Regions from separate parts of the Kocuria salina genome, predicted to be linked through region 2. Evidence: predicted binding sites of a transcription regulator. Region 2 holds the regulator's gene; the other holds the start of a gene.

Region 1 (13,660 bases), on a different contig from region 2:
GCGGGCCGAGTCGCGGTGACCGGCGAGGACGCGGTGCCCGAGGTCGCCCGGCCCGACGACGACGACGCCCTCGGCGCGGAGCCGGTGTCGGCCGAGGAGGCTGCACCCGGCGCGGAGCCGGTGCCGGACGGGGAGGCCGCCCCCGGCGGGGAAGACCCCGGCGAGGGGACCGGCCTGGACGCCGTGGACCGCGAGATCCTCTCGCTCGAGAACCAGCAGTGGAAGTACCAGGGGGCCAAGGAGATGGAGATCCGCCGCCGCCTGAACCTCTCGCCCACCCACTACTACCAGCGGCTCAACGTCCTGATCGACACCCGCGCCGCCCTCGAGCACGACCCGATGCTCGTGGCCAGGCTGCGCCGGCAGCGAGGAGACCACGGATGACCCAGTACCCGCACGACGAGTTCGACGACGTCCCCGAGGACGGGCCCCGCCAGGGCGCCCACCGCGGTGTCCGGCCGACCGTCCGCGTGGGCGCCCGGGAGCTCACCGCCATCGTCCTGGCCGGGGTGCTGACCCTCGGCGTCGGGGTGTTCTCGTTCCTCAACGCCCCGGGCGAGGCCGCCCCGGCGCCGGGCGCCACGTCCACGGGGTCCTGAGCCGGCCCGGTCCTCGAGGCGTCCCCCATCGGCTCCGATCCCGGAGCCCGACCGCTCCGACGCCGTTCACCACGACGTCGTCCACCCCTGACGCCACCGGAAGGAACCACCGTGCAGATCGAAGGAAGCCGAGTCCGCGTCCGCGACTGGACCGAGGAGGACCTCGTCGACTACGAGGCGTGGATCATGCCGCCCGCCGGCGGCGGCGAGCACGAGTGGCAGCGCACGGACGGCCCGTTCTACCCGAACTTCACCGCCGAGGGCGCCCAGCGCTGGCTCGGCACCCTCCGGGAGCACGTGACGGCCGGGGACTGGCCGGACCCGCGCGAGACGATGGTGATCGCCGACGCCGCCGACGACCGGTTCATCGGGCAGGTGTCCTGGTACTGGTCGGAGAAGCCCACCGAGGACCCCGGTGACGGCACGCACCTGCTGCCGCTGCGCTCCCTGGGCATCACCGTGTACTCCCCGGAGCACTGGAGCGGCGGCTACGGCACCGAGGCGATGCGCCTGTGGATCGACTACCTCTTCGCCCACTCCGACTCCCACCGCCTCGACCTGGAGACGTGGAGCGGCAACGCGGGCATGTGCCGCGTGGCGGTGAAGCTGGGCTTCACCGAGGAGGCCAGGATCCGCCGGGCCCGCAGGGTCGGCGGCGAGTACTACGACCGGATGGTCTACGGCGTCCTGCGCGAGGAGTGGCAGGGCTGAGCGGAATCGGCTCAGGGGTTTGCACTCTCCGGGGACGAGTGCCAAGATTGCGATTAGCACTCAGTCGTGTGGACTGCTAATGGCTCGGTCCCCGGCCCGACCCGGGCAGCCACCGGCACAGGAGTGACACCTCAACCACCACGGTGAGGTGCCGCACGGCGTCGGGAAGAGTCCGCCGTCGTGCGCGCCGTCCGTCGCGGGCACCGTGGAGGTCGACCGTTTGTCTACCGTCCAGGAGGGACGAAGTCACATGGCAAAGATGATTGCTTTCGACGAAGAGGCACGCCGCGGACTCGAGCGGGGCCTGAACACCCTGGCCGACGCCGTCAAGGTCACCCTCGGCCCGCGCGGCCGCAATGTGGTCCTCGAGAAGGCCTGGGGCGCCCCCACGATCACCAACGACGGCGTGTCCATCGCCAAGGAGATCGAGCTCGACGAGCCGTTCGAGAAGATCGGCGCCGAGCTCGTCAAGGAGGTCGCCAAGAAGACCGACGACATCGCCGGCGACGGCACCACCACCGCCACCGTGCTCGCCCAGGCGCTCGTCAAGGAGGGCCTGCGCAACGTGGCCGCCGGCGCCGACCCGCTGAGCCTCAAGCGCGGCATCGAGAAGGCCGTCGCCGCGGTCACCGAGGAGCTGCTGGCCTCCGCCAAGGAGGTCGAGACCGAGGAGCAGATCGCCGCCACGGCGTCGATCTCCGCCGGCGACCCCGAGATCGGCCGCCTCATCGCCCAGGCGATGGAGAAGGTCGGCAAGGAGGGCGTGATCACGGTCGAGGAGTCCAACACCTTCGGGCTGGACCTCGAGCTGACCGAGGGCATGCGCTTCGACAAGGGCTACCTCTCGGGCTACTTCGTCACCGACGCCGACCGCCAGGAGGCCGTCCTCGAGGATCCCTACATCCTCGTGGTCAACTCCAAGATCTCCGCGGTCAAGGACCTGGTCCCCGTGCTCGAGAAGGTCATGCAGGCCGGCAAGCCCCTGCTGATCATCGCCGAGGACGTCGAGGGCGAGGCCCTGGCGCTGCTGGTGCTCAACAAGATGCGCGGCTCCATCAAGTCCGTGGCCGTCAAGGCCCCCGGCTTCGGCGACCGCCGCAAGGCGCAGCTGGCCGACATCGCCATCCTCACCGGTGGCCAGGTCATCACCGAGGAGGTCGGGCTCTCCCTCGAGACCGCCACCGTGGACCTGCTGGGCCAGGCCCGCAAGGTCGTCGTGACGAAGGACGAGACCACCATCGTCGACGGCGCCGGCACCGCCGAGGAGATCGAGGGCCGCGTGGCCCAGATCCGCGCCGAGATCAACAACTCGGACTCGGACTACGACCGCGAGAAGCTGCAGGAGCGCCTGGCCAAGCTGGCCGGCGGCGTGGCCGTCCTCAAGGCCGGTGCCGCCACCGAGGTCGAGCTCAAGGAGCGCAAGCACCGCATCGAGGACGCCGTGCGCAACGCAAAGGCCGCCGTGGAGGAGGGCATCGTCGCCGGCGGCGGCGTGGCCCTGATCCAGGCCGGCCAGAAGGCGTTCGACAAGCTGCAGCTCACCGGCGACGAGGCCACCGGCGCGAACATCGTGAAGGTCGCCATCGACGCCCCGCTGAAGCAGATCGCGATCAACTCCGGCCTCGAGGCCGGCGTGGTCGTGGACAAGGTCCGCGGTCTGGCCCAGGGCCACGGCCTCAACGCCGCCACCGGCGAGTACGAGGACCTGATGGCCGCCGGCATCAACGACCCGGTCAAGGTGACCCGGTCCGCGCTGCAGAACGCGGCGTCCATCGCCGGGCTGTTCCTCACCACCGAGGCCGTCGTCGCCGACAAGCCGGAGCCCGCGGGCGCCGGCGCCGGTGCCGACGACGGCATGGGCGGCATGGGCGGCATGATGTGATCGACGGCTGATCCGTCGAGCGTGCCCAGCACGCATCCGGCACGGGCCGGGCACCTCGCGGAGGTGCCCGGCCCCTCGTCGTCCCGCACGTGGTGCCGCGGGGCCGGAAGTGGTGTTCAATCGTGAGCACCAGCTGCCGGAGGAGGAGCCGTGGACGTCGTCGTGTGGGACGCGGTCCCCGTCCAGGTCGCGCTCGTGCTGATCGCCTTCGGGTTCACCTCGCTGGTGGGCCTCGAACGGCGGCTGCGGCGCAAGAGCGCCGGGCTGCGCACGCACGCCCTGGTCGGCACCGGGTCGGCGGTGTTCACCCTCGTGTCCGCCTACGGCTTCGGTGTCCTGCCCGGCATCGACGCCGGTCCCGACCCCTCCCGCGTGGCGGCCCAGATCATCACGGGCATCGGCTTCCTGGGCGCGGGCGTGATCTTCACGAACCGGGACGTGGTGCACGGCCTGACGACGGCCGCGAGCATCTGGCTCTCCGCGGCCATCGGGATGGCCTGCGGGGCCGGGCTCGTGCCGCTCGCCGTCGTCGCCACGGGCCTGCACTTCGTCTCCGCGATCGTGCTGACCCCGCTCTCCCGCCGCCTGCCCGGGATGGTGGCCCCGCAGGGACTCCGGCTGCGCTACGAGGACGGGCACGGCGTGCTGAGGGAGGTCCTGACGGTGGTCGACGAGCTGCAGCTGAGCGCGTCCGTGGTCTCGAGCCGGACGGTCGAGGGGTCCGAGGGCACCGAGGTGGAGCTGCTCCTGCGGCTCGAGGGCAAGACGGACCTGCGCACGGCGGCCGTGCAGCTCTCGAGGGTCGCCGGGGTGCGCGACGTCGCCCAGCAGCAGCTCGAGCAGGAGCCCGGCGACTGAGCCGTAGGCGCACAGGACCCGTGGCGCACGGCGTCCGGGCGCCGTGAAAAGATGAGTGCCATGACGATCACTGCTGCCGCCGACGGCTCCGCGCTGGGCAATCCCGGTCCCGCGGGATGGGCCTGGTACATCGACGACAACACCTGGCGGGCCGGCGGGTGGCCGCACGGCACCAACAACATGGGCGAGCTCAAGGCCGTCCTGGACCTGCTCGAGGCCACGGCACACCGCCCCGACGAGCCCCTGCGGGTGCTGTGCGACAGCCAGTACGTCATCAACTCGATCACGAAGTGGATGCCCGGCTGGAAGAAGAAGGGCTGGAAGAAGAGGGACGGCAAGCCCGTCCTCAACGTGGAGCTCATGAAGGCCCTGGACGCCGCGATGGCGGGCCGCGACGTGCGCTTCGAGTGGGTCAAGGGCCACGCCGGCCACGAGCTCAACGAGGCCGCCGACATCCGTGCCCGGGCCGTGGCCACCGCGTTCCAGACCGGTCGCCCCGCGCCCGAGGGACCCGGGTTCGACGGCGCCGCCCGGCACCCGGACGGAGCGGGCACCCGGACCCCGGCCCGGGAGCTGCTGGACGCCCCGGAGCCGGTGGACGCCGCGCCACTGGTGGAGGCCCCAGGGCCGGGGGAGGACACGGATCCCGGCGCGTTCGAGGACCGGCACGACCCCGATCTGCTGAGCGAGCTGCTCGCCCACGAGGAGGAGCTCGCCCGCGGCCGGACGGCGGGGGAGACCGTCCAGGAGCTCGAGCGGGACCTGCTCCGCCCGGAGGTCAGGTCGGACCCGGGCCGGCTGGGCCAGCTGCTGCACGAGGCCTTCGCCGAGGTCGGGGCCTCGGGGTCGTGGCGCTCCCGGGCGGACGTCCTCGACCGGCTGCCCCGCGAACCCGGGCTCGGCGCGGTGGACGTGCACGTGCTGGAGGCCACCGAACTCGGCGCCGCGGCCGTGCACCTGGTCTACCGGCTCACGGCGGGGGACCGCACGAGCCTGCGCAGCTCCCTGTGGGTCCGGGAGGACTCCTGCAACGAGCTGGGGCCCTGGCAGCTGCGCTTCCACCAGGGCACCTACGAGTCCTGACGGGCCCGCTCACACCTCCGGGGCGTCGTCGGCGGGCTCGATGCCCGGCACGCGCACGGTCATCGTCGCCCCGCCGCCGGGGGTCTCGGTGAGCCGCACCGTGCCGTCGTGCTGCTGGACGATCGCGGCCACGATGGACAGCCCCAGCCCCGTCCCGCCGGTCTCGCGCGTGCGGGAGGAGTCGGCCCGGTAGAAGCGCTCGAAGACGCGCTCCGCGTCCTCGCCCTGGATGCCCGGGCCGTGGTCGCGCACCTGCAGGACGGCGTTGAAGGAGTCGTCGACCGAGCGCTCCACGCCCACCGCGATCTCGATCGGCGTGCCCTCCGGGGTGTAGCGCAGGGCGTTGGTCACGAGGTTCGCCACGACCTGGCGCAGCCGGAACTCGTCGCCGTGCACCCATGCCGAGACCGGGCCCCCGCCCCCCAGGCCGCCCACCTCGATCCGCCGGTCGGGGGCGGAGGCGCGGGCGTCCCCGGCCGCGTCGAACGCGAGGTGGAGCAGGTCCACGTCGACGTTCTCCGCGGGCCGCCGCTCGTCGAGGCGCGCGAGCATCAGCAGGTCCTCCACGAGCTGCGTCATCCGCTTCGCCTCCGACTCGATCCGGGACATCGCCCCGGCCACGTCCTCGGGCTCCTGCAGGGCGCCGTGCCGGTAGAGCTCCGAGTAGCCCCGGATGGTCACCAGGGGCGTGCGCAGCTCGTGGGAGGCGTCGGCCACGAACCGCCGGAGCTTGGTCTCGGACCGGGTGCGGGCGTCGAAGGCGTCCTCGATGTGGCCGAGCATCGCGTTGAGCGACGCCGAGAGCTGGCCGATCTCGGTCTGCCGGTTGTAGCCCTCCATGCGCTGGGAGAGGTCGCCCTCGGCGATCCGGGCGGCGGTCTGCTCCACCCGGTGCAGGGGCGCGAACGCCCGGGTGACCAGGATCCAGCCGACCGCCATGGCCGCGAACAGGGTCGCCACCCCGAAGCTCAGCGTCAGGAGGGTCACCGCGCTGAGCATCGCGTTCATGTCGTCGAGCGGCTCGGCGACCGCCACCACGAGGTTCAGCCGTTCCGTCTCGGCCGCGACCACCCGCCACCGGCGGTCCGGGGCGTCCACGGAGCCCACGGTCGTCGGCTCGAAGGGGTTCTCCCGCACGTGCTCGAGGTCGACCTGCGACAGGTCCGGCCGCCGCTCGAGCACGCCCTCCGGGGTGTGCACCGCCTCGGCGAGGGTCTCGCCGTCGGCGTCGAGCAGGAACCCGGCGTGCGGCACCTGGACGCCCTGCGCCCCGCCCATGTCGGCGACCAGCACGGTGGAGACCGGCCGGACGGAGTCCCGCAGCCCGCGGTCGATGTCGTTCAGGAGCGAGGTGCGCAGCACCGAGATCGCCACGAAGCTCGTCACCAGGATGGACAGCGCCAGGAGCAGGCCCGTGAGCACCATGAGCTGCGAGCGCAGCGATGCCGAGCGCCACCGGGAGGACAGGGTGTGCATCCCGGGGCCGGGTCAGTGGTTCTTGTGCTGGGAGCGCAGGAGGTAGCCGACGCCGCGCTTGGTGTGGATCAGCGGGGGCAGCTCGGGGTCGTTGTCGATCTTCCGGCGCAGGTAGGAGATGTAGGACTCCACGATCGAGGCGTCCCCGTTGAAGTCGTACTCCCACACGTGGTCGAGGATCTGCGCCTTGGACAGCACGCGGTTCGGGTTGAGCATGAGGTAGCGCAGCAGCTTGAACTCGGTGGGGGACAGGTCGATCTCCCGCTCGCCCCGGAACACCTCGTGCGCGTCGTCGTCGAGGACCAGGTCGTCCACGCGCAGCCGGGAGTCGTCCTCCTCGGCGGGCTGCGTGCGGCGCAGGACCGCGCGGATGCGGGCGACGACCTCGTCGAGGCTGAAGGGCTTGGTGACGTAGTCGTCGCCGCCCACGGTCAGACCGGTGACCTTGTCCTCGGTCTCGTCCTTCGCCGTGAGGAAGAGGATGGGGAAGTGCTGCCCGGACGCGCGCAGCTTGCGGGTCACGGTGAAGCCGTCCATGTCCGGGAGCATGACGTCGAGCACCGCGAGGTCCGGGTTCTCGGACTCCGCCTTGGCCAGGGCGTCACGGCCGTTGGCGGCGGTGACCACCTCGAAGCCGGCGAAGCGCAGGGATGTGGCCAGCAGCTCGAGGATGTTGGGCTCGTCGTCGACGACGAGCAGTTTCGCTTCGGGGTTGTCGTTCTTCACGCCGCCCATTTTCTCGGAACACCCTGAACGCCGCCTGAACGGCGCTCACCGGTCCTCGGGGAGTTCGCCGGGGGCCTCGACGGCGGCGGCGTCGACGATCCGGTAGGCGTAGCCCTGCTCCGCGAGGAAGCGGCGGCGCCGGGCCGCGTAGTCGGCGTCCACGGTGTCGCGGGCCACCACGGTGTAGAAGGTCGCCGGGCGGCCGTCGTGCTTGGGCCGCAGCAGCCGGCCCAGGCGCTGCGCCTCCTCCTGGCGGGAGCCGAAGGCCCCCGAGACCTGCACCGCGACCGAGGCCTCCGGCAGGTCCACCGAGAAGTTCGCGACCTTGGAGACCACGAGCACCGGCAGCTCCCCGGCCCGGAACGCGGCGAAGAGCTTCTCCCGCCGGGCCGTGCCGGTGCTGCCGTTGAGCACCGGGGCGGCCAGCAGCGCGCCCAGCTCGTCGAGCTGGTCCAGGAACTGCCCGATCACGAGCACCGGCTCCCCGCGGTGGCGGGCCACGAGCCGGGCCACGACGTCGAGCTTGTGCGCGGAGGACGAGGCGAGGCGGTGCCGGTCGGCGTCCTCCGCGGAGGCTTAGGCCATCCGGTCCGCGAGGGGCAGCTCCACCCGGACCTCGACGCAGTCGGCGGGGGCGATGTGGCCCTGGGCCTCGATCTCCCGCCACGGCGCGTCGTAGCGCTTCGGGCCGATGAGGGAGAACACCTCGCCCTCGCGGTGGTCCTCGCGCACCAGGGTGGCCGTCAGGCCCAGCCGGCGCCGCGCCTGCAGCTCGGCGGTCATCCGGAACACGGGGGCGGGCAGCAGGTGCACCTCGTCGTAGACGATCAGCCCCCAGTCGTGCCCGTCGAGCAGCTCGAGGTGCGGGTGGATCCCGCCGCGGCGCGCCGTCAGCACCTGGTAGGTGGCGATCGTCACCGGGCGGACCTCCTTGACGGCTCCGGAGTACTCGCCGATCTCGTCCTCCGTCAGGGTGGTCCGGCGCAGCAGCTCGGCCTTCCACTGCCGCGCCGAGACCGTGCTCGTGACCAGGACGAGCGTCGTCGTCGAGCTCGCGGCCATCACCCCGGCACCCACCAGCGTCTTGCCGGCGCCGCACGGCAGGACGACGACGCCGCTGCCGCCCGCCCAGAAGTTCTCCACCGCGTGGCGCTGGTAGGGGCGCAGGGCCCAGGCCTCGCCCGTCACGGGGTCCGTCTCCGTCAGGGCGACCGGGTGGGGCGTGCCGTCCACGTAGCCGGCCCGGTCCTCCGCCGGCCACCCCACGGTGAGCAGCAGCTGCTTGAGCTGGCCGCGGGCGCTCGCGTGCACCACCGTGGTGGCGCCGTCGATGCGGGGACCGAGCAGCGGGGCGATCTTCCGATGCCGGGCGATCTCCTCCAGGACGGGGGCGTCGTGGCAGCGCAGCACGAGCCCGTGCACCGGGTCCTGCTCGAGCACCAGGCGGCCGTAGCGGGACATCGTCTCGTCGATGTCCAGGAGCAGGGCGTGGGGGACCGGGAAGCGGGAGCGGGTGAGGAGGACGTCGAGCACCTGCTCGGCGTCCAGCCCGGCGGCCCGGGCGTTCCACAGGCCCAGCGGGGTGATGCGGTAGGTGTGCACGTGCTCCGGGGCGCGCTCGAGCTCCGCGAAGGCCGCGAGCTCCCGCCGGGCGTCGTCGGCGTCCTCGTGGTCGAGCTCGAGCAGCACGGTCCGGTCGCTCTGGACGATCAGGGGTCCCACGGGGCGGCTCCTCCGCTGTCGGTCGGGTCGTCGATCAGGTCCTCGGCCAGGTCGTCGGGCGGGTCCTCGGGCGGGCACCGCGCGCGGTCCCGGCCGGTGAGCCGGTCCACCAGGTCCTCGATCTCCTCCGCGGAGGGGACGGGCAGGCGCGGGGCGGGCACCTCGAGCAGCAGGGTCGGGTCCGCGGCGGGGGCCTGCGGCGCGGGCTCCGCGGGGGCGACGTCGAGGGCCGGCTCCGTGCCGGTGGCCCGGACGGCCGCCGCGAGCTCCCGGAGCCCGCTCTCCCGGCCGGCGGGTCCCCGGCGCCGGCCGGGGGCCTCCTCCCCGGCGTCGACCACGAGCACGCCGGGGGCGGGCCGGCGAAGCCGCCGCCCCGCGAGGTCCGGGGAGCCGGCGAGCGCCTCCAGCAGCTCCTCCTCGCCGGTGAGCACCCAGTCCGCCCGGGTGATCCGGATCCGCCCGTGGCCCCTGCCGGCCTCCTCGACCAGGTAGGCCAGGGCCTGGGGCACCGGGCCCCGGCCGTGCTCCTCGAGCCAGGTCAGGATCGAGGGCGGGGTCCAGCCGGCGTCGAGCGCCCGGTGCAGGGAGCGCTCGCTGAAGCGGTGCCGCGGGACCGCCCCGTGGCCCTCCGGCTCCGCGAGCCGGTCGAGGGCGCGCGCCACGTCCGGGGCGAGGTGGCCCGTGGCCGTCGCCGTGAGGTCGCTCTGCAGCAGCACCGTCCGCGAGGGCGCGGGCAGCCACCCGGCCACGGAGCGGACGGCGTCCTCGGGCCGGTCCTCCGCGAGCGCCCGGCCGGGCTCGGTCAGGGCGTCGGCGCCCACCAGGCCGAGTTCGGCGGCCTCCGTCAGCATCCCCGGGCCCCACCGGTCCAGGGCGCGGGCCAGGCGCGGGCGCCGCCAGCGGGCGAGCGCCAGCACGTCCTCGGGGCCGTGGCCCCCCGGCGCCCGCTCGGCGAGCTCGGCGTGGGCGGCGAGCAGCGCCCGGCGCACCACCGGGGCCTCCGGGGCGTGGGTGCCGCGGGTGAGGACCCCGACGACCGTGCCGTCCGCGAGGGGCAGGCCCACCGCGGAGGGGACGACGTCGGAGGCCAGCCACGACCGGACCACGTGCCACCACTGGTCGGCGCGCTCGGCGTCCTCGAAGGGCGCCGGCGCGGGGCGCCAGGCCGAGGTGTCCGGGTCCAGCCGCACGAGCCCGGCCAGTTCGCCCAGACCGAGGAGCCGGACGAGCTCGGAGTGCTCGATCCCGAGGGCGGAGCGCAGCCGGCGCAGCTCGCGCACGCCGATCCCGCCCGCCCGCAGGGTGGTCAGCGGGCGGGCCCGCAGCTCGGCGCGCAGGGCCGCGGTCCGGCGCAGCAGCTGCTCGACCGCCGCCGCGGCGGCGTTGTCCCGCAGCCGGTCGGGCACCCGGAGGGCCGGCCCGACCGGCGGCTCCGGGGAGGTCGCGGCCCACGGGTCGGGCCCGCGCAGGAGCAGCCCGACCTCCCTCGGGAGCTCCACGTGGCGGGAGTCCACGGGGAGGAGGATGCCGTGGGCCAGGAGCCAGTCGACGGGCCGGGCGCCGGCGTCGACGGCCGGGTCGACACGGCGCAGGGCGTCCGGCAGAGCGCCCACGGGACGGGAGCGGAACCGTTCGAGGACCTCCCGCGCGGGGGCGGGCCACTGCGCGAGGTCCTCGGCGGTGCGCGGCAGGGCCGCGGCCCCCGCCGCGTCCGGCGCCCCGCCGCGCAGCCGGGCGGCGAGGGCGGCGAGCACCGGCCGCGGACGGCCCAGGCCCGCCGGATAGCGGCCGAGGGCCTCCGCCAGGCCGGGCACGAGCCGGAGCGCGTCGTCGTCCCGGTGGACCAGGCCCAGACGGTGCAGCCGGTCCCAGGGCGGGCCGGCCAGCAGCCGCGCGGCGGGATCCTCCGGCGGGCCCAGCAGCACGGCGCGCTCGACGGCGTCCAGCTCGGGCCGGGAGAGGGCGTCGAGGGCCCGGCGCAGCCCCGCCCGGGACAGCAGGGCCTCGGCGAGGTCCTCGAGGGACCCCGTGCCCGGGCGCGCGGCGTCGGGCCGGGCGGCGAGCAGCTCGCCCAGCTCGGCGGGGGAGCGGGACGCGAGATCCCGGAGCAGCCCGTCCGGGAGCACGGATCAGGCCCGGCGGCGGCGCAGCAGGGAGCGCACGAGGACCGCGCAGAACAGCAGGAAGGCCACCGGGAACGCGAACCACGGCACCACCGTGAGCCCGTCCCAGGGGTCCGCTCCGACGGCCGTGAGCACGAGCAGCAGGGCGAGGCACACGGCGCACACCAGGCCGAGCACGACCGCGGAGACGCCGAGGACGTCGATCCCGGGGCGTCGGGCGGTGCGGGGCGCGGGCGCACGGTCGTCGGAGGCAGGCATGGCTCCAGGGTACCGAGCGCAACGGTGTGCCGCTGACCGCGCCCCGGCGGTCCCCGCCCCCGGAGCAGGGCTAGAATGGGAGGTTCCACAGGGTGGCTCGGCGGCAGGGACCGACGGGCCGCCCCTCCACGAACACGAGGACGAGGGAGACAGCGTGCCCACCGGCAAGGTCAAGTGGTTCGATGCGAAGAAGGGCTTCGGCTTCCTGGCGGCCGACGACGGCCAGGAAGTGTTCCTGCCCTCCTCGGCGCTGCCCTCCGGTGCCACCACGGTGAAGCCGGGCACGCGGATGGAGTTCGGGGTGGCCCAGGGTCGGCGCGGCGCGCAGGCGCTCTCCGTCCGGATCCTCGACCGGACCCCGTCGGTCGCGAAGAACGTCCGCAAGCCCGCCGACGAGATGGCGGTCATCACGGAGGACCTCATCAAGCTCCTGGACGAGATGTCCAACGGGCTGCACCGGGGCCGCTACCCCGACTCAGCGCACGGGAAGAAGATCGCGGCCATCCTGCGCACGGTGGCCGACAACCTGGACGTCTGAGGCCGCCGCGCCGTTGCCGTCCACCGATCCCGAGCAACCACCCGCCGGCCCCCGCCGGCACCCACCCGAGGGAGACCAGCAGTGACCGAGGAGACCGTCCAGGACGCGCCCGCCGAGGCCGTGCCGCCGGCGCCCGAGCAGGCGGCACCGGTGGCGGCGGCGCCCCGTCGTCGCCGGGCCCCGAAGCAGGACCCCCTGCTCGTGGCCGACGTCGCCACGGCTCGCGCCGGGGTGGAGCAGATCGCGGAGCCCTCGCAGATCGGCGCCGGTCACCGGGTGACGGTGGAGGAGGACCGGCTGGTCGTCCACCACTTCGAGTGCACCCTGCCCGGGTACCGGGGCTGGAACTGGTTCGCGAGCCTGGCCCGCGCCCCGCGCAGCAAGGCGGTGACGGTCTGCGAGGTCGGCCTGCTGCCGGGGGAGGATGCCCTGCTAGCGCCCGAGTGGGTCCCGTGGTCCGCCCGCGTCAGCGCCGAGGAGAAGGCCCAGGAGGAGCAGGACCGGGCCGAGGACGAGGCCGGGGAGACCGCGGCGGCCGGCGGGCCCGAGGGCTCCGGCGGCGCCCCCGACGGCGAGCCGGCGTCCGGTGACCGGGCCGAGGACATGCCGGTCCCGCCGCAGGAGGGCGAGGAGCTCTGACCGTCCCGCCGGGGACCGCGAGGACGGACGAGGCCCCGGAGCCCGCGCGCGGGATGTTCCGGTCCTTCCGGTTCCGCAACTACCGGCTGTGGTTCCTGGGCGCGCTCGTGTCCAACATCGGCACGTGGATGCAGCGCACGGCCCAGTCGTGGCTGGTCTTCGACGAGCTCTCGGACCACGACGCCACCGCCATGGGCGTGGTGACGGCCCTGCAGTTCCTGCCCCAGCTCTTCCTCGCGCCCTGGGCCGGCGTGCTCGCGGACCGGCTCGACCGGCGGCGCCTGCTGCTGTGGACCCAGACGGCCATGGCGGTGCTGGCGGCCGGTCTGGGGGCGCTGGTCCTGGCCGACGCGGCCACCCTGTGGCACGTCTACGGCTTCGCCCTCGCCCTGGGCGTCGTCTCCACCCTCGACGCCCCCGTGCGCCAGACCTTCGTCTCGGAGATGGTCGACGACGCCTACCTCTCCAACGCCGTGGCCCTGAACGCGACCTCGTTCAACGCCGCGCGGATGATCGGGCCCGCGGTGGCCGGCGTGCTCGTGGCCGCCATCGGCTCGGGCTGGGTGTTCCTCCTCAACACGCTGACCTTCGGCGCGATGCTCGCCGCCGTCCTGGCGATCCGCGCCGACGAGCTGCGCGGGATGCCGCGCTCCGGCCGGGGGCGGGGCCAGATCCGGGAGGGGCTGGCCTATGTGGCCGGCCGCCCCGACATCGTGGCGGTGCTGGTGACCATCTTCCTCATCGGCACCTTCGGGCTGAACTTCGCGGTCTTCCTGGCCGCCATGGCCGGACCCGAGTTCGGCCGGGGCTCGGAGACCTTCGGGCTGCTCAACTCGGTGCTGGCGGTCGGCACGGTGGCCGGGGCCCTGCTCTCGGCCCGGCGCCGCAGCGCCCGGCTGCGCTACGTCTACGGGGGCAGCGCCGTCTTCGCCCTCAGCTGCCTGGGCGCGGCGACGGCGCCCACCCTGCCGCTGTTCGCGCTGTGGCTGGTCCCCTGCGGGCTGTCCTCCCTGACCATCATGACCACCGCCAACGCGTACGTGCA
Region 2 (9,567 bases):
GACGTGCTGCGGGTCTCCGGGAAGACCGGTGAGGGCGTCGAGGCGCTGCTCGACCGGATCGTGGAGCTGGTCCCCGCCCCGCAGGGGGACGCGGACGCGCCCTCGCGGGCCATGATCTTCGACTCCGTCTACGACACCTACCGCGGCGTGGTCACCTACATCCGCGTGGTCGACGGCAAGCTGACCCCGCGGGAGCGGATCCGGATGATGTCCACCGGCGCGCAGCACGAGCTGCTGGAGATCGGGGTCATCTCGCCCGAGCCGAAGCCCACGGAGGGGCTCGGCGTGGGCGAGGTCGGCTACCTCATCACCGGGGTCAAGGACGTGCGCCAGTCCCGGGTGGGGGACACCGTCACCAACCACCAGCGGCCGGCGGCCGAGAACCTGGGCGGCTACGAGGACCCCAAGCCGATGGTCTTCTCGGGGCTGTTCCCCATCGACGGCTCCGACTACCCGGTCCTGCGCGACGCCCTGGACAAGCTCCAGCTCAACGACGCCGCCCTGGTCTACGAGCCCGAGAACTCCGCGGCCCTGGGCTTCGGCTTCCGGTGCGGGTTCCTGGGCCTGCTCCACCTCGAAATCGTCCGGGAGCGCCTCGAGCGCGAGTTCAACCTGGACCTGATCTCCACGGCGCCCTCCGTGAGCTACAACGTCACCCTCGAGGACCGCTCCGAGCGCGCCGTCACGAACCCCTCCGAGTTCCCCGAGGGCAAGATCGCCGAGATCCGCGAGCCCATGGTGGCCGCGACGGTGCTGGCCCCGTCCGAGTTCATCGGCGCGATCATGGAGCTGTGCCAGTCCAAGCGCGGTCAGCTCAAGGGCATGGACTACCTCTCCGAGGACCGGGTGGAGCTGCGCTACCGGCTGCCCCTGGCCGAGATCGTCTTCGACTTCTTCGACCAGCTCAAGTCCCGCACCAAGGGCTACGCGTCCCTGGACTGGAAGGCCGAGGGCGAGGAGGCCGCGGACCTCGTGAAGGTCGACATCCTCCTGCAGGGCGAGCCGGTGGACGCCTTCAGCGCGATCACCCACCGGGACAAGGCGTACGCCTACGGGGTGATGATGACCGGCAAGCTGCGCGAGCTCATCCCGCGCCAGCAGTTCGAGGTGCCCATCCAGGCGGCCATCGGCTCCCGGGTGATCGCCCGCGAGAACATCCGGGCGATCCGCAAGGACGTGCTCTCCAAGTGCTACGGCGGCGACATCTCGCGCAAGCGCAAGCTGCTCGAGAAGCAGAAGGAGGGCAAGAAGCGGATGAAGATGGTCGGCCGGGTGGAGGTCCCCCAGGAGGCGTTCGTCGCGGCGCTGTCCTCCGACGAGTCCGGGGCGAAGGACAAGAAGAAGTAGTGGCCCCCGCCCAGCCGGAGGGCCTGCCGGGCCCGCTCGACGGACTGCTGCCGCCCTCCGCCGCGGTGGGCTCCGCCGACCGCACGCTCAGCCTCTACGTGCACGTGCCGTTCTGCGCGGTCCGGTGCGGCTACTGCGACTTCAACACCTACACGGCCGTGGAGCTCGGGGCGGGGGTGTCCCAGGACGCCTACGCCGGGGACGCCGCGGCGGAGGTCCGCTGGGCGCGCCGGGTGCTGGAGGACTCCGGGGTGGCTCCCCGACCGCTGCACAGCGTGTTCTTCGGCGGCGGCACCCCCACGCTGCTGCCCGCCGAGGACCTCGCCGCGGTCCTGGCGCAGGCCGCGGAGAGCTTCGGGCTCGCGGCGGGCGCGGAGGTGACCACCGAGGCCAACCCGGACTCCGTGACGCCCGAGTCCCTCGCGGTGCTCGCGGCGGCGGGGGTGACCCGGGTGTCCTTCGGGATGCAGTCGGCCGTCCCGCACGTGCTCGCCGTCCTGGACCGCACGCACGACCCCGACAACGTGCCGCGGGCCGTGCGGTGGGCGCGCGAGGCCGGCCTGGGCGTCAGCGTGGACCTCATCTACGGCACCCCGGGGGAGTCCCTGGCCGACTGGGAGCACTCGGTGCGCACGGCGGTGGGCTACGAGCCCGACCACGTCTCCGCGTACTCGCTGATCATCGAGGACGGCACGAAGCTTGCGGCGCGGATGCGGCGCGGGGAGGTGCCGCCGATCGACGAGGACGACCAGGCCGACAAGTACGAGCTCGCGGACCGGGTCCTCGCCGAGGCCGGCTTCGAGTGGTACGAGGTGAGCAACTGGGCCCGGCCCGCCGAGGGCGCGGACGCCGGCGCCCACCGCAGCCGGCACAACCTCGCCTACTGGCGCAACCAGGACTGGTGGGGGATCGGGCCCGGGGCGCACTCGCACGTGGGCGGGACGCGCTGGTGGAACCTCAAGCACCCCGTGCCCTACACGAACCGGGTGCGCGCCGGGCAGTCGCCGGCGGCCGGGCGCGAGATCCTCGACGCCGACACCCGCCACCTCGAGCGGGTGATGCTGGAGGCCAGGATCCGCGACGGCCTGCCCACGACCGCCCTGGCCGGCGGCGGGCGGACCGCGGTGGCCGGGCTGATCGCCGACGGGCTGGTGGAGCCCGCGGCGGCGCTGCGCGGCTCGCTGGTGCTGACCCTGCGGGGCCGGCTCCTCGGCGACGCCGTGGTGCGGCGGCTGCTCGCCTGACGGGGGCACCCCGGCCGGGGCGCCCGCACGAGGAACGGACGCACCCGTCGGGAACGGATGCGTCCGTCAGGGACGTCCCCGGCGCGGACCGGGATCAGCCGCGCGCGGCGCGCCCCCGGGACCGCTCGAGGAGGCGCTCGACGAGCCGGTCGTAGAGCCGGGTGTTGAAGCGGTAGAGGTGCGGTTCGCCGCGGTTGACCCGGACCCCGCCGATCAGGGAGCCGACGGCGAGCAGCAGCCACGCGGCGGCGGCGGCGAGCGCGAAGAACCAGCCGATGAACGGCACCGGGGCGAGCAGGATCCCGGTGACCACCACGAGGGTCGGCAGCAGGGTGAAGTTCATGGCCTCCATCGACTCCTGCTCCGTGAACGGGCCGCGCCCGCGGAAGACGCGGTGGACGAGGAACGAGGGGAGGAAGCCGATGACGCCGCCGAAGTGCGCCAGGGTCGCCCACTGGTGGTCCTCGGTGACGGTCAGCGGCTGGGCCACGGGGGAGAGGCCCTCGAACGGGGCCCCGGCGTTGTCGCGGCTCGGTCGGGGGTCGGTCTGCACGGGCACGGATGTCCTTCGGCGGTGGGACCGCGGCGGGGCCGCGGACGGTGGGTGGGACACGACCATCCTACCGAGCGGCCCGGAGGGCGGAGGATCCGCCCCGCGCACGTGTGCCTTTGTGACGATCTGCTGGGCGTTGCCCGTGCACGCGGGGCGCCGGGTCAGGCCCCGGGGGCGGTGAGGAAGTCGATGAGCTCCTCGACCCGGCCCAGCAGGGACGGCTCGAGGTCGGCGTAGCTGTCCACGCGGGACAGGATGTGCTGCCAGGCCCGGCTGAGGTCTCCGGGGGTGCGGTGCGGCCACCCGAGGGCGGCGGCGGTGCCGGTCTTCCAGTCCGTGCCCCGCGGGACCACGGGCCAGGCGTCGATGCCGAGGGTGCGCGGCCTGACCGCCTGCCAGATGTCGACGTAGGGGTGGCCCAGCACCAGGACGTTGCCCGCTGCGCCGGGCAGGCGCATGGTCTCAGCGGCGATCCTCGACTCCTTGGAGCCGGCCACGAGGTGGTCGACGAGGATGCCGAGCCGCCGCCCGGGGCCCGGCCCGAACTCCCGCACGGCGGCGGGCAGGTCGTCGATGCCGTGCAGCGGCTCCACGACGATGCCCTCGACCGCCAGGTCGTGGCCCCACACCTTGGCCACCAGTTCGGCGTCGTGGTAGCCCTCGACCCACACCCGGGAGGCCTTCGCGGTGCTCGCGCGCAGCCCCTCGACGGCCACGGAGCCCGAGCGCGTGCGGGAGGGCTTGCGCGCCGCGGGGGCCCGGCGGGGCTCGACGACGACCACGGGCTCGCCCTCGAGCAGGAACCCCGGTCCCAGGGGGAACGCCTTGACCCGCCCCCTCCGGTCCTCGAGCCCCAGCACGCGCATCCCGCCGATGGTCTCCAGGGACACGACCGCGCCGACCCAGCCGGTCGTGACGTCCTCCAGGAGCATTCCCGGGGCGACCGGGACCTCCGCGGAGACCGGCCGGCGGCGGGCGAGGGCGTCGTCGTCGAGGCTGCGCGGCCCCCAGCCGTGGTGGCTCATGGTCGTCCTCCCGGGTCGCGGTGCCGCGCGTCCGGCGCGGATCAGCCGGAAGCGTACCAAACCGCGGGGGCGACCGGCCGTCGGACACGGGGGCTACACTGGACGCCGTTGGCACTGTGGCCACCCGAGTGCCAGGGCATCTTCGGGGGCGTGGACGGACCGGGGAGGAGCGACGTGAACCATCCGAGACGACTGCAGATCCTGCAGGCCATCGTGGAGGACTACGTGCACTTCCGCGAGCCGGTCGGCTCCAAGGCCCTCGTGGACCGGCACCGGCTCGGCGTCTCCTCGGCCACCGTGCGCAACGACATGGCCGCGCTCGAGGAGGAGGGCCTGATCACGGCCCCCCACACGAGTTCGGGCCGGATCCCCACGGACAAGGGCTACCGCACGTTCGTCGACCAGATCGCGGCCGTCAAGCCGCTCTCGGGTCCGGAACGGCGGGCCATCCAGCGGCTGCTGGACGACGCCGCGGACATCGACGACGTCATGGAGCGCACCGTGCGGCTGCTCGCGCAGCTCACCCAGCAGGTCGCGGTCGTGCAGTACCCGCACGCCTCCGGGGTCACCGTGCGCCACGTCGAGGTCGTGGACCTCGGCGCCGGCCGGGTGCTGGTGGTGCTCATCCCGACCAACGGCCGGGTGGCGCAGCGCGTCGCCGTGCTGCGGGCCCCGCTCGAGGAGTCCCAGCTGCTCGAGCTGCGCGCCCGGGTGCTGGCCGCCGTGGTCGGGCGCTGCCTGACCGCGGTGCCGGACGCCCTCGCCGTGATGACCGCGAGCACGGCCCCGCCGCTGCAGCCGGCCGCCGCCGCCGTGGCGGAGGCCGTCGGCGCCCTCGCGGCGGGCGGGGCCGAGCACCGCATGGTCATGGCCGGCACCGCCAACCTCGCCCGCTCCACCGGGGACTTCCACCTGAGCATCGGCCCGGTCCTCGAGGCCCTCGAGGAGCAGGTGGTGATGCTCCGGCTGCTCTCCGAGATGGAGCAGGACGCCCGCGGGGTGGCCGTGCGGATCGGCACGGAGAACGCCGAGGGCCCCCTGTCCGAGGCCGCCGTCGTCGCCACCGGCTACGGGCCGCAGTCCAAGGTGGGGGTCGTGGGCCCCATGCGCATGGACTACCCGTCCACGATGGCCGCCGTGCGCGCCGTCGCCCGCTACCTCTCCCGTATCCTCGGGGGCTGAGCCCCCACGGGCCCCGTCCCCCGGGGCCCACCAGCGAAACCCACCACAGACCTCTCGACAGAACGGACCACGGTGAGCGATCACTACGAGACCCTGGGCGTGTCCCGGGACGCCAGCCAGGAAGAGATCAAGAAGGCCTACCGCAAGAAGGCCCGCCGGCTGCACCCCGACGTCAACCCCGGCCCGGAGGCCGCCGAGGACTTCAAGCGCCTCTCCCACGCCAACGACGTCCTCTCCGACCCCGAGAAGCGGCGCGTCTACGATGCGACCGGCAACGAGAACGGCACCGACACCGGCTTCGGCGGGGGCTTCCCCGGCACGGGGTTCGGCTTCGCCGACATCTTCGACACCTTCTTCCAGGGCGCCGGCGGCGCCGGCTCCGGCCGGCGCGGACCCGCGTCCCGCACCCGCCAGGGCCAGGACGCCCTGATCAACGTCCGGGTCACCCTCCGGGACGCGGTCTTCGGCACGGAGAAGAAGATCACCGTGGACACCGCCGTGGTCTGTCCCACCTGCGACGGCACCTGCTGCCAGGCGGGCACCCAGCCCGAGACCTGCGACGTCTGCCACGGATCCGGCCAGGTGCAGCGCCAGGTCCAGTCGATCCTCGGGACCGTGGTCACGGCGGCGCCGTGCGCCACCTGCCAGGGCTTCGGCACCGTCATCAAGCACCCGTGCCACGAGTGCTACGGCGAGGGCCGCGTGCGCGACCGCCGCCCGCTGACCGTCAAGATCCCCGCCGGCGTCTCGACCGGCAACCGGATCCGCCTCTCGGGTCAGGGCGAGGCCGGCACCGCAGGCGGGCCGAACGGCGACCTCTACGTCGAGCTCAAGGTCGATCCCGACCCCACGTTCGAGCGCCAGGGCGACGACCTGCACGCCCGCGTCCGGGTGCCCATGACCTCCGCGGCCCTCGGCACCACTGTGACCCTCGAGACCTTCGACGGCGAGCGCGAGGTGCCCGTCGGCCCCGGCACGCAGACCGGCCACACCGTGACCCTGCACGAGCTCGGTGCCACCCGGCTGCGCGGCGGCGGCCGGGGCGAGCTGTTCGTCCACCTCGAGGTCGAGACCCCCACGGCGCTCGACGACGAGCAGCGCGAGCTGCTCGAGCAGCTGTCCCGGCTGCGCGGCGAGGACCAGTCCACCGGCACCACCCTGAACTCCCCGGCCGGCTCCGGCGGCTTCTTCTCCCGGCTCAAGGACCGGTTCTCCGACCTGTGAGCCTGCCGGTCTTCAAGGTCGAGCCGGGCCGGCTCGCCGGTCTCGGTCCCGGGGCGGCGCTCACCGTCACCGGCCCGGAGGCCCGGCACGCCGTCACCGTGCGCCGGCTCGCGCCCGGTGAGCGGCTCGAGCTCGTCGACGGTGCGGGGACCCGGGCCACCGGGGAGCTGCGCGCGGGGGACCGGGACAGCATGGAGGTCGGCGTGGTCTCGGTGACCACCGAGCCCGCCCGCACGCCCCGGCTGGTCCTCGTCCAGGCCCTCGCGAAGGGCGACCGGGACCTGCTGGCCGTGGAGACGGCCACCGAGCTGGGCGTCGACGCCGTGGTGCCCTGGCAGGCCGACCGCTCGATCGTGCGGTGGAAGAAGGAGCGCGCCGCCAAGAGCCACGAGAAGTGGGTGCACACCGTCGCGGCGGCCGCCAAGCAGTCGCGGCGGGCGGTCTGGCCCGAGGTGCTGCCCCTGTCCGCCACCCCTGAGCTCGCCCGCCTGCTCGGGGAGCCGGGGACCCGCGGCCTCGTCCTGCACGAGGAGGCGCACGAGTCCCTCGCCGACCTGGCCGGCGCCGCCGGCACCCCCGGTGCCCCGTGGGCGGGCGCCGAGCGGATCGTTCTGGTGGTGGGCCCCGAGGGGGGCGTCGCGCCGGCGGAGCTCGAGGTCCTGGCCGGGGCGGGGGCCCTCGCGGTCCGGCTCGGCCCGGAGGTGCTGCGCAGCTCCACCGCCGGACCGGCCGCGCTGGCGGTGCTCAGCGCCGCACTCGGCCGCTGGGCGTCCGGGACCCCCTGAGCCCCGGACGTCCGGTTCAGCCGGGGACGACCTCCACGTCCTTGTCGTCGCGCACGGTCCCGCCCTCGGCGTCCCGGCCGACGACCGTCACCACGTAGGGGCCCGGCGCCAGCTCGAGCTCGGCCCGGAACCCGGCGGTCCCGTCGCCCCGCGGGACCTCGTCCGCCGTGCCGCTCGAGACGCGCTCCCCGTCCGGTCCGGCCACGGTCCACCGGCAGTCCCGCACCTCGTCCAGCGCCCGTCCCGAGAGGGTGAGGGTCCCCTCGGACCGTTCGTCCTGCCGGGGCTCGTCGAGCCAGAGCGGGGCCTCCAGCGCCTCGTCGGGGCGGAGGGGGCCGTCGAGGCGCACGGACCCGAAGACCTCCTCGTCGGGCCGGCCGTCCACGAGCACCACGACCTCGGCCGCGGAGCCCTCCGGCAGCAGACCCGCCGTGGCCGCCGTGGCGGTCACGGTGTGCGCGAGCTGCTGGAGGGCCAGCCGGACCTCGCGGTCGTCCAGGTCCGGGCGGAAGGCCTCGGACGGCAGGTCCACGGTGATGGTCCCGCCCGGGGACGTCGAGGCGCCCACCCGGTCCACCGGGGACCACAGCGTCCGGTAGTCCGGGTCCTCCGGGGACGCCCCGGTCATCAGCGCCGCCGCCGCCGCGATGGGGTCCACGGCCGCGGCCGCCTCGGAGGCGTCCCGGAACTCGCGGAACAGCCGCTCCTCGCCGTCCGCGCGGCCCACCCAGTAGACGGGCAGCTTCGTGGTGGCCACCCGGCCGTCCGCGGTGCTCGCCGTGGTGGACGAGGCCGGCGCGGCGCCCGACGCGCTGACCGTGCCCTCGAGGGCGGGCTCCGGACCGGTGCCGCACGCGCCGAGGACCAGGGCGCCCGCGGCGGACAGGGCGAGCACGGGGAGCCGGCCGCCGGCGGACCGGGGCCGGGAACGGGCAGTGGCCATGGGGGGACGCGCACCTCGGCTTTCCGGGATCGGGTGGGGGGCGGTGCCGGCACCGGGGGAGGCCGCACCTGTCCCCCTGCCGGAGGACCGGACCATTCCAGCACAGGGCCCGTGGACGCCCCCAGCCGAGGAGCCCCGGCGGGCGTGACCGATACCAAATCGCAATGTGCGGCGGGCGACCTCCGGTGCCGGAGCCGCGCGGTACCCTGGGGTGAGGACGAGTCCCGTCCGCCGTCCCTACCACGGCGACCCACGAGAGAGCGAGAGCACGGCCCGCGCGGCCGGACCCATGACTGAGACGCTGCCCGGCACCACGCACCCCCTGACGGCCCGCACCGTCATCACCTTCCCCGACCGCGAGACGATGGTCCGGTGCCTCGGCTCCGGGGACGACACCCTGCGCCAGGTGGAGACGGCGTTCCCCGGCCTCACGACCAGCCCGCGCGGTCTCGAGCTCGGCATCGAGGGCCCCAGCGGGCCCGTGCAGATCGTCGCCACCCTCTTCGACGAGCTGAAGGTCCTGGCCGGCCGCGAGACCGCGGTCACCCCGCAGGTCATCACCCAGCTGCTCGAGCTGATCGGCAGGGACCTCACCGCCCGCCCCAGCGGCGCCCTGACCCAGAACATCCTCTCCGGCCGCGGCCGCAAGATCCGCCCCAAGACGCTGCACCAGAAGACCTACGTGGACGCCATCGACGAGCACACCGTGGTCTTCGGCATCGGTCCCGCCGGCACCGGCAAGACCTACCTGGCCATGGCGAAGGCCGTCCAGGCGCTGCAGGCCAAGGAGGTCTCCCGGATCATCCTCACGCGCCCCGCCGTGGAGGCGGGGGAGCGGCTGGGCTTCCTGCCCGGGACGCTCAGCGAGAAGATCGACCCGTACCTGCGCCCGCTCTACGACGCGCTGCACGACATGATGGACCCGGACTCGATCCCCCGCCTCCTGGAGGCGGGCACCATCGAGGTCGCCCCCCTCGCCTACATGCGCGGCCGCACCCTCAACGACGCGTTCATCATCCTCGACGAGGCGCAGAACACCACGCCCGAGCAGATGAAGATGTTCCTCACCCGGCTCGGCTTCGGCTCCAAGATGGTCGTCACCGGGGACGTCACCCAGGTGGACCTGCCGGGCAGCGCGTCCTCGGGGCTGCGCCAGGTCCAGCACGTGCTCAGCGGCGTCCCGGACGTCGCGTTCACGGAGATGACCGCGGAGGACGTGGTGCGCCACGAGCTGGTGGGCCGGATCGTCAGCGCCTACGACGCC

What was found. The regulator HrcA, encoded in region 2, represses chaperone genes, less so after heat shock. The targets are predictions, from matches to a motif close to TTNGCACTCGNNNNNNNCGAGTGCNAA.
Region 1: the regulator HrcA is predicted to act here: its motif matches at 1,364-1,390, upstream of groL (chaperonin GroEL).

The regions. Positions count from the first base shown of each region.
Region 1 covers NZ_SSSF01000007.1:45,305-58,964, forward strand. Annotated here, with positions in the region: gene E7Z53_RS13830 (SDR family oxidoreductase) at 1-19, shown strand, start outside; gene E7Z53_RS20820 (DUF3263 domain-containing protein) at 34-384, shown strand; gene E7Z53_RS13840 (hypothetical protein) at 381-599, shown strand; gene E7Z53_RS13845 (GNAT family N-acetyltransferase) at 711-1,310, shown strand; gene groL (chaperonin GroEL) at 1,561-3,192, shown strand; gene E7Z53_RS13855 (MgtC/SapB family protein) at 3,343-4,050, shown strand; gene E7Z53_RS13860 (RNase H family protein) at 4,111-5,133, shown strand; gene E7Z53_RS13865 (sensor histidine kinase) at 5,143-6,609, opposite strand; gene E7Z53_RS13870 (response regulator transcription factor) at 6,622-7,344, opposite strand; partial or broken gene E7Z53_RS13875 (DNA repair helicase XPB) at 7,381-9,057, opposite strand; gene E7Z53_RS20825 (helicase-associated domain-containing protein) at 9,045-11,183, opposite strand; gene E7Z53_RS13885 (hypothetical protein) at 11,187-11,438, opposite strand; gene E7Z53_RS13890 (cold-shock protein) at 11,593-11,976, shown strand; gene E7Z53_RS13895 (DUF3027 domain-containing protein) at 12,058-12,615, shown strand; gene E7Z53_RS13900 (MFS transporter) at 12,669-13,660, shown strand, end outside.
Region 2 covers NZ_SSSF01000009.1:14,443-24,009, reverse strand. Annotated here, with positions in the region: gene lepA (translation elongation factor 4) at 1-1,347, shown strand, start outside; gene hemW (radical SAM family heme chaperone HemW) at 1,347-2,591, shown strand; gene E7Z53_RS16020 (DUF4870 domain-containing protein) at 2,686-3,150, opposite strand; gene E7Z53_RS16015 (DUF3097 domain-containing protein) at 3,306-4,169, opposite strand; gene hrcA (heat-inducible transcriptional repressor HrcA) at 4,344-5,351, shown strand; gene dnaJ (molecular chaperone DnaJ) at 5,424-6,575, shown strand; gene E7Z53_RS16000 (16S rRNA (uracil(1498)-N(3))-methyltransferase) at 6,572-7,360, shown strand; gene E7Z53_RS15995 (GerMN domain-containing protein) at 7,377-8,303, opposite strand; gene E7Z53_RS15990 (PhoH family protein) at 8,593-9,567, shown strand, end outside.